3 regions of the Synechococcus sp. BL107 genome follow, and region 1 is predicted to be linked to each of the others. Evidence: predicted binding sites of a transcription regulator. Region 1 holds the regulator's gene; each other region holds the start of a gene.
The links. The regulator NtcA, encoded in region 1, controls nitrogen genes in cyanobacteria. The targets are predictions, from matches to a motif close to GTANCNNNNGNTAC.
Positions count from the first base shown of each region.

Region 2: BL107_RS12115 (DUF4278 domain-containing protein) is a predicted target of NtcA. The motif match lies at 3,553-3,566, and genes of this name have one in related genera.
Region 3: glnA (type I glutamate--ammonia ligase) is a predicted target of NtcA. The motif match lies at 3,624-3,637, and genes of this name have one in related genera.

Region 1 is NZ_DS022298.1:627,112-634,067, forward strand. Features, by position in the region: gene BL107_RS03090 (DUF3084 domain-containing protein) at 1-805, opposite strand, end outside; gene ntcA (global nitrogen regulator NtcA) at 833-1,549, opposite strand; gene rph (ribonuclease PH) at 1,625-2,356, opposite strand; gene BL107_RS03105 (cob(I)yrinic acid a,c-diamide adenosyltransferase) at 2,498-3,106, shown strand; gene dcd (dCTP deaminase) at 3,106-3,699, shown strand; gene thyX (FAD-dependent thymidylate synthase) at 3,755-4,480, opposite strand; gene BL107_RS03120 (thioredoxin domain-containing protein) at 4,539-5,096, opposite strand; gene BL107_RS03125 (hypothetical protein) at 5,160-5,663, shown strand; gene BL107_RS03130 (lytic transglycosylase domain-containing protein) at 5,601-6,956, opposite strand, start outside.
Region 2 is NZ_DS022298.1:428,935-435,890, reverse strand. Features, by position in the region: gene BL107_RS02090 (circularly permuted type 2 ATP-grasp protein) at 1-930, shown strand, start outside; gene BL107_RS02085 (alpha-E domain-containing protein) at 924-1,907, shown strand; gene BL107_RS02080 (transglutaminase family protein) at 1,892-2,794, shown strand; gene BL107_RS02075 (hypothetical protein) at 2,782-3,273, opposite strand; gene BL107_RS12115 (DUF4278 domain-containing protein) at 3,651-3,827, shown strand; gene moaA (GTP 3',8-cyclase MoaA) at 4,279-5,316, opposite strand; gene BL107_RS02060 (molybdenum cofactor guanylyltransferase) at 5,313-5,906, opposite strand; gene BL107_RS02055 (MFS transporter) at 6,170-6,956, shown strand, end outside.
Region 3 is NZ_DS022298.1:1,644,186-1,651,141, forward strand. Features, by position in the region: gene BL107_RS08495 (pyridoxal-dependent decarboxylase) at 1-1,175, opposite strand, end outside; gene BL107_RS08500 (nucleoside deaminase) at 1,277-1,720, shown strand; gene BL107_RS08505 (alanine--glyoxylate aminotransferase family protein) at 1,692-2,876, opposite strand; gene BL107_RS08510 (allophycocyanin subunit beta) at 2,972-3,496, opposite strand; gene glnA (type I glutamate--ammonia ligase) at 3,698-5,119, shown strand; gene BL107_RS08520 (class I SAM-dependent methyltransferase) at 5,236-6,309, shown strand; gene BL107_RS08525 (hypothetical protein) at 6,382-6,705, shown strand; gene BL107_RS08530 (hypothetical protein) at 6,712-6,956, opposite strand, start outside.

The DNA.
Region 1 (6,956 bases):
TCGCTGATCGCAGCGAGATCACCCAGGTGCCTGGTTTGCTGATGATCCCCTGCAAGCGCTTCACGTCGCTACGGGGAACACGAATGATCTGTTGATCCGGTGGTTGGCCTGGCAAGACTTTGCCGTAAGCGTTGAAATTGGCTTCTTGCAGCAGGCGATCCACCACCTGTTTGGCTTGACCGGGTGATTCCATGCGAACGGTGGCGGTGGCTAGCACTTGTCCACTACGTACAACGACAGCCCCGCGGCGAAGAGCGACAAGATTGCGTTCCAGGTCCTTGAGCTCCTTTTCACCCAATTGGATGCGGTTGCGCACCGTGTTGAGCTCGGCTTCGGTTTTTTGAATCTCAACGTCTCGGGCTGCGATGTCGCGGCTGAGACGATCTCTGTCGGCCTCGAGGGCTAAACGTTGTTCCTGGAGTGGGGCCAACTCTTGCCGAAGGGTCTGAGCCCGTTGTTGAGCAGCTTTGAGTTCGGCTTCGATGCGCACTGTTGCCTTGCGGGCTTCGATGCGCTCGCGTTCTGCTGTATCCAGTTGTTCACGACTGTCTTTCAGCCGTGCTTGAAGAGTATCGAGTTCGAACAGTCCAACCCGCAATTGCCGGCTCACCAAAAGCATCAAGCCAAGTGAGAGGGCGCTAATCAGGCTGCCAGTGAGCACCGTGATCACCACGGCGGTGCGGCGTGGACGCATATTGAACAAGCTCAAACGAGCCTTCCCCACTCGGCTGCCAAGCCGATCGCCAAGGGTGGACAAAATCCCCCCGAGGATTAGCAGGGACAAAATCAGCAGCCAGCCACTCATGGCATTAGCCCTCGGCTGCAGATCCGATCAGCTAAACCGTTTGGCCAGAGCGATCGGATCGAGAACGGTGATTTTCTTGCGGTCAATCTGGACGAGACCGGATTGACGCAAGTCTCCCAGCAGACGCGTGATTGTCACGCGGGTTGAGCCAATGGCTTCTGCGATTGCCTGATGGGAGAGGCGGAGATCAATCGTGATTCCCAACTCATCAGGCACTCCGAAGTCTCGGCACAGCACTAGTAAAAAACTCACCAGTCGGGACGACATGTCCCGATGTGTGAGCGTTTCGATCATGGTTTCGGTTTGCAGGATCCGGCTGGAGAGGCCTTGAAGAAGCCTGAGTCCAACAGTGGTGTCCGCTTCAATGGCATTGCGCACCGAGGTTGCTGGTGCTGTCACCATCTCAACGCGGGTGAAGGCGACTGCGTGATAAAAACGATCCGAGCGTTGACCTGTGAGTAGGGACAACACACCGAACAGGCTGTTTTCCCTGAGCAGAGCAACGGTGATTTCTTCACCGGATTCGTAAACCCTTGAAAGGCGCACCGCGCCCCGTCGAATCAGATAAACGCGTTCGGCAGGGTCTCCTGGGAAAAAAATTGTTTTATTGCGCTCCACCATTTCAGTGCTGGCACCCTCCAGCCCTCGAATCACCTCCATCAACGAGCGAGGGCCTGCTGGCTGAGCGGTTGCTGCCGCAGTGCTAGTAGGCGCATAGCGGGTAAAACCAGTGCTGCTGCTCATGGCTTGTCCGCGACTGCGCTGAAAGCTACGGATCTGTCTGGATGTGTCATGTAGCGGTTATTACTCATTGGTTGTTCAGTCAGAAGCCAAAGCCTCTCGCTGTGCCTGCATGAGTTGCTTGAGCCCGGGTTCAGCTAGATCCAGGAGTTCATCCAACTGGGCACGGCTGAAGGGCGCGCCTTCGGCCGTGCCCTGCACTTCGAGCAGTCGACCATCGTCCGCTTGCACCACATTGAGATCGACCTCAGCTCGACTGTCTTCGCTGTAGTCGAGATCGAGTAGGGCCTGGCCATCCACTAACCCAACGGAGACTGCAGCAACTTGGCTTTGAAGAGGTGAACTCTCGAGAATTCCTTGGGAAACAAGACGGCTACAGGCCCGCTGCAACGCCAGCCAGGCCCCTGTGATGGCTGCTGTTCGGGTGCCGGCATCCGCTTCAATGACGTCGCAGTCGATCAGCAAGGTTCGCTCTCCCAGCTTTGCCATATCGACCGCCGCCCGGAGGCTGCGCCCGATCAAACGTTGGATTTCTTGGGTGCGGCCAGACAGTTTCATCAACTCACGCCCCTGCCGTTGCGGTGTTGAGCCGGGTAGTAGGCGGTATTCAGCACTGAGCCACCCAAGCCCCTCGCCTCGACGCCAGCGCGGCACGTTGTCATCGAGGCAAACGCTGCAGAGAACAGTTGTTCGACCGGTTCTCACAGTGACTGAACTCAAGGCGAACCCCATCGGATCCCAAGTCACAGAAAACGGCCGCAGATCATTGCGACAGCGGCCATCGGCTCGGGCTCGGGATGGATCGCTCATGGCACAGAAGAAGTCACATCAGCCTCGCAGTTCCCTTCTCTTTGCGCTTGAGCCACCATAGGTAGCGTCGGATGCCTTGTTGAATGGCATAACGCCGCTACATTCAAGGTCTTCCGGGTTGTCCCGGTGTGACCTGATCCGATGATCGCAAGCCTGACCGACCGCCATCAATCTCAGGAGATCCGTTCTCTTGAAGGCGATCACCGTGTCACTGAACGTGGTGGTTTGTGGCCTGTTCCCGATGCTCTTGCACCGCCGCCTGCCTTGCATCTGGTTGCTCCAGAAGGTCAGCTCCAGGTGCATACAGCTTCTTATCGCGGAAGTTATTCCAGTGTGTTGAGCCAAGCGGTTCGCGCAGCAGGTCTTGGTAGCCGCGTCCTGATCAGTCAGTTTTTGAAGGGTGGTGTGCAACAGGGGCCATCAGGTCGTGTGCAGTTATGTGGGGGGCTCGTTTGGTTGCGGCCAGCTGTTCCGGCCTGTGTTGCTGAGCCGAACTTGGAAGGCTGTCGCGATGCGGTTCAAGCCGTCTGGGCGGTTTGCCGTCAACACCTCATCACCGGTGATCTAGATCAACTTGTTCTCGATGAGATTGGCTTGGCCATCGGCTTTGGTTACATCGATGAAGCTGAAGTGCTTTCAGCTCTTGAACAACGACCAGGCTCGATGGATGTGATCATCACTGGTCCTGCTATCCCCGCCAATGTTGTTGAGATGGCTGATCAAGTCACGGAACTACGCCGAGGTTTCTGATGCTCAAGTGTGATCGTTGGATTACGGAACAAGCTGGGCAGGGCATGCTCGAGCCGTTTCAGTCGGGATTGGTGCGTCATCTCGACCCGGAGAAGCGTGAGAATCCTGTGCTCAGCTTTGGATGTTCGTCCTATGGCTATGACCTTCGTCTGTCATCACAAGAGTTTTTGATTTTCAGGCATGTGCCTGGCACGGTGATGAATCCGAAGCGGTTCAATCCAGCCAATCTTGAGCCCACACCGTTGCATGAAGATGAAGATGGCCGTTATTTCATACTTCCGGCCCATTCCTATGGCCTAGGTGTGGCCTTGGAGAAGATGAAAGTCCCTCCCAACATCACTGTGATTTGTCTTGGAAAAAGTACTTATGCTCGTCTCGGGATCATCGTGAATACCACACCAGCGGAGGCTGGTTGGGAAGGTCATCTCACCCTTGAGTTCAGTAACAGCTCAGGAGCTGATTGCCGCATTTATGCAGATGAAGGTATCTGTCAGTTGTTGTTTTTTGAAGGCGAACCTTGCGCTACGACGTATAGCGACCGCGAAGGAAAATATCAACATCAGCCTGAACGCGTTACCCTCGCAAAGGTATAAATTGTTTGAGCTAAAAATTTAATTACTATTTAGATATAATATTTCATGTGATTGTTTAAGGTGCAAGTCTGGCTTTATGGAGCCTAGTTTTTTCATACCAAGCGGCAAATTCTGGCGTCCAGGCTTGAAGATGGGGCCACATTAGATCGCAAAGCTCGCGGATTTCTTGTTGAGCATCGAGTTTGGCCCTCAGATCCATGAAATGCAGGAAGGCCCGGAGGGTAAAGCTCACCACAAAATGCTGCCGATAGTCGAAAGGGAGAATCCCGCGCGCATGTTCTTCTGCGAAGCCTGCTTCGAGTAATTCTTGGTATCGATCAGCGCTGATTTTGCAGTGATGGAGATCTTTATCCCGTTCAGCTTGGCTGTATGCATATTTCTTGCCTTGGCGGTTGCTGTATTGCCCCAACGGGCGCAAATAAAACACCTCCTCGAGGTCGAGTTCACCAGCTGCAGCCCTGCAGATGCGTTCGCCGGTATATCGCATCGACTGCACATCAAAGCTCACGCCCACCCGGTGGGTCCGCGCTTGTTGCATCACGGAATGAGGAAACCAGCCAACGTTTAAAACGATCTGGGCATGCTCCATGGGGCCGTAGTGGCCTCGCTCCCCAGCCAGCAGACGCTTGACGCAGATTTCGCCCGCTTTGGTTTCGTCGGGCCATTGTTCGCGGTCGGCTGCAACAAAACCCTCGCTGTAGTCCTGGTGCATCCCCACGTAGACGCACTGTTGGGGATTTGGGGTTGCCGCGATGAGGTCGACCCGGAAGCGGGGATCCATGGAGCTAGCAGATCATCATTGTGTACTGATCATGGCGACAGAGCCGAACTCTCTCAAGTCAGCTGTGGCTTCGAGGACCGGTTTGCGCCACCGATGCTTGCAACGTGCTCTCACCCTCGAGGCTGCTGACGCTTCCCACGCCTCGAAATTGCGGTAGCGGTTGATCATTAATCAGTGCCGCACTTATGGCTGTTAGTTCCTCCAGTTTTCGTAGACCAATCGATTTGCCGCGGGGTTGGCCGTCTGCCGAAAACAAATTGAGTTGGGGTATCCCATTCACTTCGTAGCGATTCACCAGGTCTTGCCAACGTGGGTTATCAACATTCACCAAAACAACGTCAAGACGGTTTTGCGTCGATCGCTCAAGCTCCAGCATCGCTGGGGCCATTTCCCGACACACTTGGCACCAATCGGCGTAGAACTCGATCAACGTTGGTTTGCCGTTGGTGAGAGCAACCTCCGGTTCAACCGAGCGCCGCGCGAGTTGTTCCATCGGGGTTTCACTTTGGATCCCTCCCCGCATGAAGAGCAGTCCAATGGCCAGTGCGACTGCGATCACCACGAGGACAACTTGCTGAAGCCGGCCCAGCGGCATGGGCTGAGGGCTACCGGTCATCAGTCGTGTGCAAGTGACGTCACTTTGGCAGCTACTTCAAGGCAACGGGCTTAGCGTTAGCCCATGGCTTTGTTGCGTTTGCTGAGCCTGCCGGTGCGGGCACCGTTCCTGACGTTGCTGTTTTGTGTTGCCGTGGTCTTGGGCAATCACTGGAATCTCGTCCAACCCCTGTTCAGTAACGCGCGGGGCATTAGTCCTGCAATGTTTTGGTCTCTTGAGCTGCTGCAGGTGTTCACCGTTGTAGTGGTGTGCACGATTCCGTCCCTGGTGATGCGGCAGTTTTCAATGTTGATGGCTTACAGCCGCTTCATGACCTTGGTGGTCAACCTTTTTGTTGTGGTGACCGTGGGCATTTATGTGCTGTTTCTCAACATGCTGAGTGATCTTTTGGTGTTGACCTCTGCGGTGCTTTTAGCTCGTCTTGATCTCGCACGCATTGGGATTTCCCTAAGGCCATCAACGTCGGTGTTGTTGATGGCCGTCATTGTGTTCTCTGGAATTGGTTTAGGGCATGTCTTGCCCAATCCCGTTCAGGGTTGGTTCGCAAAAACGCTTGTCCCTGCCTAGATAGCCAAAGAAATTATCGAGAACTTTTTTGGTGTAATACCGCGTTTCTGGATAGGGAATGCGTTCTACCCACAGGGCAGGTGCATCGTTGAGGCCCTGCGTAGACCATGACCCCACAGCTCCAGGCCCAGCGTTGTAGCTGGCGATGCTTCGAAAGGGATCTCCCCGCCAATGCGAAAGCAGTTGCCGCAAGTAGGCGGCACCCAGTGCGGCGTTCTGCTTCGGCTCTCTGATTTCGTCCTCTGTAAGCGGGGCTTCAGCGACGTCTCTGGCGGTGGCGGGCATCAATTGCATCAGACCAATCGCTCCCGCAGTGGAGGTCACGCCTGACGAGAAGCGAGATTCTTGTTTGCTCACAGCCAAGAGCAGCTCGAGAGGCAGCTGCTGCGCGCTCGCTGCTGGATGGAGGACCTCTTTAAAAATTTTCGGGTGCTGGCTGTGGTGGAGGTCGATTCGTTCACGGCAGCTAGCCGACCGCCAACGCAGGCTGAGCCACCGCAGTTGATCGAGAGCCATCCAACTGTCTCCAACCGCTAAGCGAAGCCTGCCTTCGACCAATTGTTCTGGTTTGGGTTGTGGGGTGTTGGGGTCGATCCCGCTGCGCCAAGTCTCCCAGGCCTGTCTCTTCAGCCCAAGACGCCAAAGCGTGTTGACGAAGGATTGAGCACTGTTTAAAGGGGCCCAAGACATCAGCTGCGATTGGGTTGGTGTTGGAGCTCCTGTCAGGTTTAGGGGTGTGGCGTCTCCAAGTGCTTCGCTCGCAAGCCAGTGGTAATAGCCAGGGGGGAACTGGCTGATTAGCAGCTGCCAGATCGTTCTGGCACGCTTTGGATCCCCCAGCTGTGCTTCGCTCCAGCCAAGCCAGTACAGCCGCCGGGTTTCCAGGGGATCGGGCAATGCTTGTGCGCTTGGTTCACGGGTCAGGATGGTTTTGGCTCGATCCCAGTTCGCCGATAACAGGGCCTCTCTGGCAAGGTCCCATTGCAGTTGCCAGACGTCTGGATCATCCGGCCAGCGCTGCAGAACGTCCTCGCCACCCTCCCCGTTGGCTAGTCGAACGCGTGCTGCCGCCAGGGCCCCGGAACGATTTTGAACGGATACCGGAATGGCATCGAGCACCTCAGGCGAAGGTCGTACAGGTTCACTCAGTAGTCGCGCGGCTTCAACGCTGGCCGAAGCCTCCGGGAGATTACGCGTCAAGTTCAGGAGAAGTTCCGTCCCCTCTTCGGTATGTCCGCCTCGAAGTAAGGCTTGTCCAATCGCGAGTTGTGTGGAGGGTTCACTTGAAGGTTG
Region 2 (6,956 bases), 200 kb from region 1:
TTTCCCAGCCTGTTTGCTGGTCGAACCGTGCAACCCATCGACGACTATCCCTCCAGGTTGTTGCAGACACTGCAGGACTTAGCTCCCTGGACAGACACACCACGCGTTGTGCTGCTCACACCTGGAGTGTTCAACAGTGCTTACTTCGAACACAGCTACCTCGCCCAACAGATGGGCATAGCCCTAGTGGAAGGGCGTGACCTGATCTGCGAAGACGGCCGCATTTGGGTGCGCAGCACCACTGGACGCGAACCGGTGGACGTGATCTACAGAAGAATCGATGACGATTTCCTTGATCCAAAGGTCTTCCGCCGTGATTCTGCTCTTGGCGTGCCGGGCCTTATGGATGTTTTACAAAACGGCCGCATTGCCATCGCCAATGCTCCAGGAACCGGGGTCGCCGACGACAAATTGATCTACGCCTATGTACCCAAAATGATCCGTTATTACCTCAATGAAGAACCAATCATCGATAACGTCACAACCTATCTCTGCTCCCGCCCAGATGATCGCCAGTACGTTTTAGAAAACCTCGAAAAGCTTGTGGTGAAGTCTGTAGCCGAAGCAGGAGGTTATGGAATGTTGATAGGACCACAATCAAGCCGAAGTGAAATTTCAGAATTCGACTCAAAAATTAGATCAAATCCTCGAAATTACATTGCACAACCCACACTTCAACTCTCAACTGTTCCCTCACTTAGCAATGGGGAGCTATTTCCATGTCATGTGGATTTAAGGCCTTATGTTTTACGCGGAGCATCGAATTGGGTCAGTCCCGGTGGACTCACTCGCGTCGCCTTGAAACGTGGCTCCCTTGTCGTGAACTCATCGCAAGGTGGTGGTTGCAAGGACACATGGGTTGTCGGTGACAGCCAGTTTCTTGGTGATGGCCAGGTTGCAACAACGAGTCAGGAGGTGATCTCGTGCTGAGCCGGGTTGCCGACTCCCTCTACTGGATTAATCGATATGTGGAACGCGCAGAGAACATTTCTCGTTTTCTAGAAGTCAGTGAAGCTATGGCTTTGGATTGTCCACCTGGCAGCGCCGAACCGTGGCTTCCACTGATTGATGCCAGTGGAGACAGGCAGAGCTTCGATCAGGGCTATCCGCTGCGATCTCCGCGAGATGTCGTGGGATTTTTGCTGCTTGATCGCGACAATCCCAACAGCATCCTCAGCTGCATTGCCACTGCCAGGGAAAATGCACGCCAAATCCGCGATGTTATTACCACAGAAATGTGGGAGCAATTGAACGACCTCTACTGGAATGTTCAAGATGGAGAAGCCATCTGGCAGGAACCAGATCAAGAACAACTCCGCAGCATCCGAAGAGGTTGCCAACTGTTTTATGGCATTACGGATGTCACCCTGAGCCGCGATCAAGCCTGGCTCTTCAGTCAACTAGGCCGTTGGATTGAACGCGCCGACAAAACATCCAGAATCCTTGATGTGAAGTATTTTCTTCTTCTGCCAACCCCAAAAGAAATTGGCGGTGTTCTTGATGAACTTCAGTGGATATCTCTACTTCGTACAGCTGGGGCCTACCAGATGTACCGGCAAAGTGTTCAACAGGCGATCACTCCATCCTCTGTGGCCAGGTTCCTTTTACTGGATCCAATTTTTCCAAGGTCAGTGCGCTTCTGTTTGCAACAAATCAACGACACATTGCAGCTCATCCAACGACAGCCACAACTGGGCCCTCCTGATGATCTCGAATGCCTGCGGGGGCAATTGCTCGCCAAGTGGAGCTATGTGCGGATTGACGCCCTGATTGAACGGGGGCTGCACGAAGCCATTGACGAGTTACAGGGGGATCTCAATCAACTCCATCAACTCATTCACGCTCGATATTTCGTCACCACCGACCTTGGCTCCATTCCCACTGATCCCTCATGCGCGCTGAGCTAACCCACTGCATCACTTACAACTACGACGCTCCGGTCAGCTTGAGCGAGCACAGACTCTGCATGCGACCTCGGGGTCATGGTCATCAGCGCCTGCTGGATTACCAACTCAACATTTCGCCCAAGCCCTGCCACAGCCATGAACTCGTGGCAGCCAGTGGCGATGCCATTCAACGCGTGCGCTTTCTGAACACCACCGACGAACTCCGCTTTGAAGCTTGCAGTCGCGTTGAAACCACAACTGCAGCGCCCTTACTGAATTGTCTAGGTGGTCGCGAACCACTGCTCCCCTACCCACGGGGTCGTCTAAATCCAGATCTTCAAGGTGCACTGGAGGGCTGGCTGCCAAATGGGCAACACGATCCCTCAGCTGTTGCTTTGGCTCAAGACGCCTTGATGGGCACCAACCAACAAGCACTGTCGTTTCTCCAGCAGCTCATCGAGATGATCCAAGACAGGGTCAAATACACCCAACGTCATCAAGGTGCCGCCTGGCCGGCGGGACGAACACTGCGGGAGCGGGTTGGTTCCTGCCGCGACCTCGCCATGTTGATGGTCGAATGCTGCAGAAGCATTGGGCTACCGGCACGATTTGTAAGCGGGTATCACCTAGCGAATCCAGCACCCGAGTCGTACGACCTACATGCCTGGGCAGAGATTTATTTACCAGGTGCCGGATGGCGTGGATTTGATCCGAGCGCCGGAGGAGAAACAACCGATCGCTACATCGTGCTGGCAAGCTCCTCAAGTCCAGACCTCACGGCAGCGATTACTGGCAACTTCAGCGGACTGGCATCAACGCAAAGCCAACTGAGTTGGACGATCCAAGCCACCGTTGACGACAAAACCAATCAACCTGAGAAAAAAACGACCCTGATTCAAGCAGCTTGAAGAAGGGGCTCAACACCATGCAGCACAGGTCGGCTAGCACCCAGGGACGTCGCAAATTTCAAAGCAGGGATGCGACCACTGTTGTAAACACGGAATTCACGGGTCAACGATGCTCCCTGGTCACGAACCGCTTGATTCAGCACAACTGATCCATCCAAATCAGAGATGGATCGATGAAACGTTCCAGGAGGGATACGGAGGATGTCGCCTCCAGCCGCTAAACGAACAATATGAAAAGGCTGATCCCAAGAAAGATTAACGAGATAAAACGTACGCCCTCCACTTGCAGCGAGGAGATTATCTTCCTGGTGGGGATGTAAATAAAATTGCCAGTCTCCTGTTTTCAGATCATTTGGAGGACTAATGGCAGGCCCACTATGAATAACAAGATCACGGGCATTTGACGACCCTATCGTGACATCAAAAAACCGCACTGCAGGCGTATCCCTAAATCGTTCGTACGAAATCAACTCAAACATGTAGCAATGGGAATTCCCAATTTATTTCCCACTACTTTGACCGAGTCAATAAAGTTTTTTAGTGCCAACAGCCACGCTTTAAGCAATACGCTCCAATCCATTCCAAACCCAAGAACAACATTCACGACCTAATCACCAGCCCTTTTGAGAAGGGTCGTCAGCTAAGAATCCAGCGAAAACTGCAAATCATGAACGAGAAAGCAACCTAGTTTCATAAGAAATCCTAAAGATGTATCAGTCTGAACTCCATTGCTATTTGTTGTTAGGGAAAATTTTGCTGTAGCAACAGCTACACAACGTTCACTTTGCTGATACGCAAAGCGCATCACACCTCAGGCCATGGAACGGGGACCTGGGAGCTTGCTTGAACAATCACCATGACTTCCCTTCTGTACAGAGGCCATCAGTATCAACAGCCTCACGTCACTGAACAGCCCACAAGCGTTCAGCTCACCTATCGACGTCACATCTACAAGACGCGCCAACAGGCAGCAAAAACTGAGCAGTCGGTTGTACTGACTTACCGCGGCCTGCAGTACGTGCGCTGCAGCTGAGCATCACCCTTCTGCCTGCCAAGGTTCTTGTGAACCTGAGCAGGCAGAAGCGACTCCCTAGCAAGCGCTCAGAGATGGGCAAACTCACATCCTCCACGTACTTACAGGAGTGATCCCGAGTTTTTTCCGAAGTTTCTGAACAACTGGTCGCCATCAGAGCCATGGTGCAAGGGTTAGGTCCCGCCATGTTCACAATCGAGAGAAAATCAGGCACTCACTGGCAGCCTGAAATCCAACGCAAAACGGAATTTAAAGCTTTCGTGGATGCCCGGACGAAATGCATGGCCACCGGCCAGACCTACCGCGTGGTGAATCGAGACCAAGGTGTTGAGTGTGTGATCACTCTTGATGACTGCAGAAAGCACTTTCACGCTCTTTAGGACAACCACAAGAAAGGCTCTAAGAACTAGAAACGATTTCATAAATATCCAATAAACGGCACCAGATAGCCCTATCCCCCCAGATAAGCCATCTCGGCATGGGGTTTTTCTTGACCACTCCGCAGACTCCGCTCTTCACTAAAGCGATCAGAGCGGCGCGTCCATAAACCAGCCAGGCAATCACGGAGCTGAAGCTCTGGTTCGCTAGCTCTTAAATAAGGCCGAAGATCTACGCCCTGCGATGCAAATAAACAAGTAAATACTTGACCATCTGCAGTAACCCTTATCCGATTGCAATCTCCACAAAACGGCGCGCTAATTGAACTAATCACACCGATATGGCCAGCACCATCGCGATACCGCCACCGCGATGTCGTGGAGTTTGATGAACGGCCAACCGGGTCTAGAGGCCAGTGCGATGACACGCACTGCACCATCTCCACAGCAGGCATCACCTGAGCAAGCGACCAACCGTTACGGCTTCCCACATCCATGTATTCGATCAGACGCAACTCCAACCCGCGATCACGGGCCAGCCGGGCCAACGGAATCAACTGATCATCATTCCGGCCTTTCTGAATCACCGTATTGAGCTTCAAAGCACCGTGAGACGAATGGAAGCCAGCCGATCGAGCCGCCTCTAGACCCAACAACACCTGATCCAACAAGGATTGACCAGCTGGAGCCCCACCTTGCAAACCAGCCATGCGAGCAACACTGGCTCCATCGGCACCATCCAGGCTGATCGTTATACGGTCCAAACCAGCACGCTTGAGCCGCAAAGCTCGCTCAGGCGAAAGCAGAACACCATTCGTCGTCAGAGCTAATTCCTTCAAGCCAGCAGGTCGATCAAAAGCAATCGCCGCCAACAATGGCTCAAGGCGATCACTGAGCAATGGCTCTCCGCCGGTCAGCCTGACGGTATGAACTCCCAAGGAACAAGCAACACGAATTAAACGCAACTGGTCCTGCAAATCCAGCATTCCCTCTGGATCACGAGAATCAGGGCAGCAATAGGGGCACGCCAAATTGCAGCGGGCCGTCAGCGACAAACGCATCACACCCAGTGGCCTTCCATACCAATCAACATTCGATGTCGTATCAGTCATTCCGACAACGCCAACAGATCCTTCGGCTGATTGGCATTCAGCAAACAACCTGAAGGCAGCACCACTGACTCATAGGGCACCCGGTCCAACCAGTCCAACCAGCGATAACAACCACTAGAAAGCTGCTCTGACAAAGATGTTCGGAAGGGAGATCCCGAAGGAATGATGGCCAAAAGCGGCTGAAGGCGCTCACCGTCATGGGCCACAGCCACCTTGTTGGGGTGCCGTCGCCAAGCGTCAATCAATTGTTGAAAGACGACGGTCGTGAGCCGAGGCATATCCACGGGAAGCACAAGCCAAGCACCATCTGATCCGGATGACAAAACAAAGTTGAGAGCCTGCAATGGTCCATTCCAGGGAGGTGGCTCCAACACAAATTTCAGATCAGATTGATGCGCCAAGACATCCGCGTGAACCTGATGGCGGCTGACCACAACAACCGGCAGACCCAATGGCATCAACTGATCAATCATTGCCGTGAGCCAAACACCACCCTTCTGATGCGGCAGCAATGCTTTGTCCCGCCCCATCCGACGGCTCTCACCACCACTCAGAAGGCAAACACGAAGCGACTTAACCAAACAATTCATCCTTCTAAAACAAATCTCCGACCAAGACAGCACCCAAGAGTGTCGCAACAACTACTAAATCAAAGCTAAGCAGGATAACTGATCAATCTCATCAGAAAAATAGATGTAATGCAAGATACAAAAATGAAATTTTAAGTAGCCATTCAAACCAAAAATGTCATCCATAATTGGTTAACTAGATCCATAAGCGGATGTTTTTTAGACCGTTTCGTCACCCTCGGGCACCTTTTTTCTGAAGCCCGTGGCATAACACCACTCAAGCAATGCTTCGCGACCTTTGGTCGTTCCAGGGAAGGTATCGAACCCTCCACCTCACCTGGTTCGCCTTTTTCCTGACCTTCGTGGTCTGGTTCAACCTGGCCCCTCTTGCTACCACCGTTAAAGCGGATCTCGGACTCACGCTGGGTCAGATCCGCACCGTGGCTATTTGCAACGTGGCCCTCACCATCCCGGCTCGCGTGCTCATCGGCATGCTGCTCGATAAATACGGGCCTCGGCTCACCTACTCAGGGATCCTGGTCTTTTCAGCCATCCCCTGCCTGCTGTTTGCGTCGGCACAGGATTTCAACCAATTGGTGGTGGCTCGTCTGCTGCTCTCCATCGTTGGCGCCGGCTTCGTGATCGGAATCCGCATGGTGGCTGAATGGTTCCCACCCAAAGAGATCGGCTTAGCCGAGGGCATCTACGGCGGCTGGGGCAACTTTGGCTCCGCCTTTTCCGCTCTCACCATGGTGGCCCTCGCCGGCTTCCTGTCGTTCTCCGGTGGATTTGAACTACCAACTGGTGCGGTTTTGAACTGGCGTGGAGCCATTGCCATCACCGGCATCATTTCTGCCGCGTACGGCATTTTCTACTTCTTCAACGTCACCGATACACCTCCGGGCAAGACCTACCAACGCCCTTCGAGAACCGCAGGTTTAGAAGTCACCTCGATGCGTGATTTCTGGGGATTGCTGGGAATGAATGTTCCCTTCGCAGCCATTCTTTGCGTGCTCTGCTGGCGCCTGCAAAAAGTTGGATTCCTGAATGCGGGCACTTACCCACTGGCCA
Region 3 (6,956 bases), 1.0 Mb from region 1:
AACAAGGTGAGGCGAGTGCTGTCCAATTGACTGGCAAATGCCGCTCGTCGCGCCAAGGCATTGGACAGAATCGTTTCGATGCCCACCTCTCCCAGCTGGCGAAGACCAAGCCAAAGCTTGAGAACTTCAGCTGGACGCGTTCCCTGCAGGCCCACCTCTCCGCCATGGTGTTCACCGGTCGGTCGTTCCATGTATGGAAGTCCGGTGCCGAACGTTGTGCTGAGTTGATGCCCATCACGAAGCAGGAGCAGCGATGAGGCCTTAGTGATGCCAAGCAGCTTTTGGGGGTTCAGCGTGATCGAATCCGCCTGATCCAAACCTCTCATCAAGGACGCATGCTCGGCACTCAGGGCAAAGACGCCGCCGATAGCTGCGTCAACATGAAGCCAAACACTGTGCAGTCGACAGAGATCTGCCAACTGAAGCAAAGGATCAATCGCACCGCGAACCGTGGTTCCTGCTGTGGCCACCACCGCCAGACATGGACGCTGCAGACGACGCAAGTGATTCAGCTTTTGCTCAACCGCAGCAACACACAGTCGTCCAGCGTCGTCCGTTGGCAGCAAGACAAGGGCTTCATCCGGCAAACCCATCACCCGCGTTGCCTTGACCAACGACACATGGGAATCGCAACTACACAGGATCACCCCATCGCGAAGGCCTTGCCCACAGGCACGCGCCGTGACCAGTGCCATCAAGTTGCTGAGGGTGCCACCGCTCGCAAGGACACCACCAGCTCCTTTGGGAAGCCCAAGTCGCTGACAAAACCAGCGGCACAATTCCTGTTCCAAGCTGGATAGGCCTGGTGACAACTCATCCGCCAACAGGTTGTTATTGAGCCCCGCACAGACCAGTTCCGCCGCAATGGATGCCGTTAGGGGTGGTGGATCGAGATGGGCGAGAGAGCCTGGATGGGATGGCTGGAAGGCCCCATCCATCACCACCTGCAAATCGTGGAGAAGAGCATCAAGATCCGCCGCCTCAGTATTCGGTGCAATCGACGGCTGGGGACGCATCAGAGGCAAAGGACTGTGCTGCTCCGCCGATCCAATCCAGGCACAAAGCAGATCCGCCGTCCTGTGCAGAAAATCCTGCAGCACAGGATCCGTTGCATAGGGAGCCGCAAACGGTGCCAATCGTGCCGTTGAAGGATTTGGATCGGAACCGGCGTGCAAGAGCGAGGGCTGAACTGACCTAATCCTCGCCCTTCGTGGGATGGTGCTCACAGCCGTGCCTGCGATTCGGAGTGGATCAAACCGATCGATTCCACGAGTGGATGAAGGTGCTGTTGCAGCGGGCTCAGGTCAACGGCCTCAGCGGTGAGGTTCCTGTTGCTGCAGTGGTATTGGGTCCGGATGGTCGAGCCATCGGCCATGGCCGAAATCGACGTGAAACCGAACAAGATCCCCTGGGCCATGCGGAATTGGTCGCGCTTCGACAAGCCGCGTTGATACTTGGAGATTGGCGCTTCAACCAATGTTGCTTGATCGTGACGCTCGAGCCCTGTCCGATGTGTGCCGGAGCTCTAGTTCAGGCCCGAATGGGGACCGTTGTTTTTGGAGCCCATGATCGGAAAAGGGGAGGTCTGGGAGGCACGATGAACCTCTCAACCCACCCCAGTGCCCATCACAAAATGACGGTGATCGGCGGAGTGATGGAGGCCGAAGCTTCCACCCAACTGGAGCAATGGTTCAAGCAGCGGAGGCAACGGAACCGCTGAATTTCGGCAGCTCGGACTCAAACAAATTGAGCAGGTGGGTCACGTTTTCTGGATTGGAGTTGTAGCCCATCAAGCCGATCCGCCAAATCTTGCCGGCCAAAGATCCCAAACCACCACCGATTTCGATGCCGTGTTGGTTCAAGAGGTGCTGACTAAAGGCCTTACCGTCCACACCTTCCGGAATTCGAACCGTCGTCAGCGTGGGAAGCCGACGATCGGCTGGAACATGCATCGACAAACCAAGGCTCTCCAATCCGTTCCATAACGCTTCAGCGTTATGGCGGTGGCGGGCCCAAGATTGCTCGACGCCTTCTTCGGCTAGAAGCCGTAGCGCCTCCCGCATCCCGAAGTTCATGTTGACGGGGGCCGTGTGGTGATAGACACGGTCGCTCCCCCAGTACTTGTTCAGCAGAGAAACATCGAGATACCAGTTCGGAACTTTGTCCGTACGAGCTTCCATCTTGGCTTCAGCCCTTGGCCCCATGGTGAAGGGACCCAACCCGGGAGGACAGCTCAGCCCCTTTTGGCTGCAGCTGTAGGCCAAATCCACCTTCCATTCATCGATGTAGAGCGGCACCCCGCCCAAAGACGTCACCGTGTCCAGCAGCAGTAGGCAGTCATGCTTTCTGCAAAGGTCACCAACCCCTTCCATGGGCTGACAGACGCCCGTTGAGGTTTCAGCGTGGACGATTGCCAACATTGTTGGCTTGTGCTCAATCAGAGCCGCTTCGAGTTCTTCGAGGGAGAACCACTCACCCCAGGGCTTTTCAATGGTTTTGACATTGGCCCGATAACGGCCGGCCATATCGACAAGACGAAGACCGAAATACCCCTTCACTGCAACCAGAACCGTGTCGCCGGGTTCGACCGTGTTAGCAATCGTGGCTTCCATGGCCGCACTCCCCGTGCCGCTCATCGGCAGGGTGAGACGGTTATCGGTTTGCCAGGCATAGCGAAGAAGTTCTTGAACTTCACCCATCAACTCCACATAGAGCGGATCGAGGTGACCGATGGGCGTGCGCGCTAACGCTTGAAGAACAGTTGGGTGGGCGTTGGACGGACCCGGACCCAACAACAATCGGTCGGGTGTTGCGATCGGAGCAAAGGACTTGCGATGACGATCGTCAACATGGAGAAGAGATTGCGACGTCGCCAAGGCCTTGAACGTTATTTCTGAGAACAGAGCCTACGCAGTCATCGTTCCGAATCGGCACCCAAACGGGGCGATTGCAAACCTGCTGAAACCTTGATTCAGCGCTGACGAAGGTTGGTCTCCCCCAACCCACGGGCCAGATGATCAAAGGGTTGCATCACTGAGCCGAGCTTGTCAGCAGGAACACCCTGTTGCAGAAGGCTCTCAGCAACTACTTCGCCCAGTAAAACAATGCTGCGCACAGTCGGACCGGTCGGAACGCCAAGACTCTTATACGTATCGTCCAACCCGTTCAGAACACGTTCATTGAGGATCGTGCTGTCTCCGGCCACAAGCGCATAGCTCGCGTAACGCAGGAAGTAATCCATATCCCGCAAACATGCCGCAAGGCGCCGAGTGGTGTAGGCATTCCCTCCGGGCAAAAGCAAATCTGGTTCATCTTGAAAAAGGCGCTGACTGGCTTCGCGCACAATTTCAGCCGAGTTGGAGTTGATCAACTCAACAGCACGGATGCGCAGCTCCGATTCATCGAGGTATGACTCAATGCTGTCGATCGCCGACCTGTCGAAATAGCGGCCCAGCTGGTCGTAGCGACCGATCAGACCACCAATGGCATCGCGCATGTCTTGGAACTCAGGACTACCCCGATTTGGACGCTAACACCGCTTTACAGCTGAGAAACCCTGGCAGGCCTGTGATCCTGTCTTTTTGACAGAAACGGTTACGCGATCCACATTCAGAAGCCGGAATGTCCCCCTTGATACAAGATGGAGCCATCGAGATCTTTACGGTCTCTCTAATTCCGTCTTTGGCGCCCGTTTTTCATGGCCAAAACCCCCCAGGAAGTCCTTCGTCAAATTAAGGACGAAGGCATAGAGCTAATTGATCTGAAATTCACTGACCTTCACGGCAAGTGGCAGCACCTGACGGTATGCACTGAGTTGCTGGAGGAAGAGTCGTTCACCGAAGGACTGGCCTTCGATGGATCCTCCATTCGTGGATGGAAGGCCATTAACGCCTCGGACATGGCGATGGTGCCGGATCCAAATTCAGCATGGATCGATCCGTTTTACCGCCATAAAACGTTGAGCATGATTTGCTCAATTCAAGACCCTCGCACCGGTCAGGATTACGACCGTTGTCCAAGGGCATTAGCGCAACGCGCTCTCAACCACCTCAACAACACCGGGCTTGCCGACACGGCATTTTTCGGACCTGAGCCTGAATTTTTCATCTTCGACGACGTTCGCTACAACTCGTCAGAGGGTGGATCCTTCTACAGCGTTGACACCATTGAGGCCGGCTGGAACACAGGCCGCATCGAGGAGGGTGGCAACCTTGCGTACAAAATCCAAACCAAAGAGGGCTACTTCCCTGTAGCTCCGAATGACACAGCTCAGGACATTCGCTCCGAAATGCTGCTGCTCATGGCCCAACTGGGCATTCCTATTGAAAAGCACCACCACGAAGTGGCCGGTGCGGGACAGCACGAACTGGGCATGAAGTTCGCGCAGCTGATTGAAGCTGCCGACAACGTCATGATTTACAAGTACGTCGTTCGGAACGTTGCCAAGAAATACGGCAAAACCGCCACCTTTATGCCGAAGCCGGTGTTTAACGACAACGGCACAGGCATGCATGTTCACCAAAGCCTTTGGAAGGGCGGTGAACCGTTGTTCTTCGGTGAAGGCACCTACGCCAACCTGTCTCAGACAGCACGTTGGTATATCGGTGGCATCTTGAAGCACGCGCCGGCATTCCTCGCCTTCACCAACCCAACCACCAACAGCTACAAACGCCTGGTTCCAGGTTTTGAAGCCCCGGTGAATTTGGTGTATTCCGAAGGCAACCGCTCCGCCGCTGTTCGCATTCCTCTAACGGGTCCAAGCCCAAAGGCCAAGCGCTTGGAGTTCCGATCAGGTGATGCCCTCGCCAATCCTTACTTGGCCTTCAGCGCCATGATGATGGCTGGGTTAGACGGCATCAAAAATCAAATTGATCCCGGCGATGGTGAAGATCGCGATCTGTTTGAACTGAGTGCTGAGGAACTCCAGAAGATCGCAACGGTGCCGCCTTCATTGAATGGTGCTCTAGAAGCTCTGAGTGCTGACCGCGCCTTCTTAACCGAAGGTGGCGTCTTCACCGACGACTTCATCGACAACTGGATCGACCTCAAATACGAGGAAGTTCAGCAATTGCGCCAGCGCCCACACCCCCACGAATTCACGATGTATTACGACGCCTGATTTAGGTAGTTGGAGTCTCCAAAGCCCGCCTCAATTGAGGCGGGCTTTTTAGTGCCTACTCAAAGCCGCATTTTTCTGTCGCATTCGTTGGAATAGTGGTCTTGTGCGATGTCTCGATGGCGACCACGCCCTTCAGCAAATTGGCTTACCAGACCCTTCAACAGGGCAAAAGCATCGCTGGACTGGCCCATAAGGAGCTAAGCACCAAACTGATGGAGCTGGTGGCTCCAGAGGCGATGCCGACCACCGAGTCGGTGTCACCAGACATTCTGCAAACGTTGCGCAATGCCATGGCACAGCTCGAGGAGCGTGATTGGCAAGAAGCTGAGCAGGGCGTCTATCCAACATCACTGTTATTCGATGCACCCTGGCTGGATTGGGCCAGTCGCTACCCCCAGGTTTGGCTTGACCTGCCCTCGATCTGGAATCGGAGGAAAGAACGCAATGTGCGTGATCTTCCTAAAGACACCGATCCAGCCCTTTTCCCTGAGTACTACCTTCAAAATTTTCATCACCAAACCGACGGTTACCTCAGTGATCATTCGGCAGGTTTGTACGACCTACAGGTTGAAATTCTTTTCAACGGCACCGCTGATGCGATGCGTCGTCGCGTTATTGCGCCTTTGAAGCGTGGTTTGAAGCATTTCTCAGACCGCAGTCCTGCCTCTGTACGCATCCTTGATGTAGCAACAGGAACGGGTCGAACTCTGCACCAAATCAGAGCCGCTCTTCCCAACGCCGAGCTCATCGGAACAGATTTATCTGACGCCTACTTGCGACAGGCCAATCGTTGGCTCAATAGTGCCCAATCGTCCCTCGTACAACTGATTCGCGCCAACGGAGAATCACTCCCTTTGGCGAATGGATGCTTGCAGGGGGTGACCTGCGTGTTCTTGCTGCATGAACTTCCTGGAGAAGCGCGTCAAAACGTGATCAACGAAGCCTGGAGGGTGTTGGAGCCCGGTGGAGTGCTCGTGTTGGCCGATTCGATTCAATTAGCGGACACACCGGAATTCAGTGTGGTGATGGAGAACTTTCGCAAGTTCTTCCACGAGCCCTACTACCGCGATTACATCGGCGATGACATTGAGGCTCGACTCCACACCGCTGGATTTGAAGGGGTCACGGCTGAATCCCACTTCATGACGAGGATTTGGTCTGCACGGAAGCCGATCTCCAGCCACACCTGAGCGGATTCGCTGACATGCCCTGTGCCCACAAGGCTGGCCGCCATATGGTGAATTCAAACCCAAAGGGTATTCATGACAAATCCCTTTCGGTTGCGTTGGTTAGAAGGTTGGACCTTTCAAGTGGTCCTGATGGAAGGTCACGTTCAAATTGAAGCCCAAGGGTTTGGCATCACCCTTCGAACACCCGTTCGTCCTCAGGAAACACCTCAAGCGGCAGCTGATCGACTGGTTTTGGATGAAGATCGCCGCAGAAGAGCGATGCGACAAGCTTGGATTCGGGGGCAAGATGCTCTGTCGCCCAACAAGGAGACGCGTTATTCGAACGCGAATTCTGAGGAGAGTCTTCCCAACTCACTCGTTGTTGTTGGCGAAGGACATCGCCAATTGGTGGCTTGAGTTGGTTTAAAGATGGGCCATAACCCAAGCCACAACAAATCCTGCTCCTCCCCAGCGCAGCCCTCTCCAAAAACGTGATCCCGAAAGCTGAGGATGAAGCCATCCTTTGAAGTCGCGATCGAGCAACTGTTGAGCGAACGACTGCCGTTGCTTCCAACGGCGTCCCCGAACGCCCAACACCGGCTGATGTTGACATTCTCCCTGTTGGATCAATCGGGAGAGGCCATGAAGCCATTTCAACTGTCGCTGTT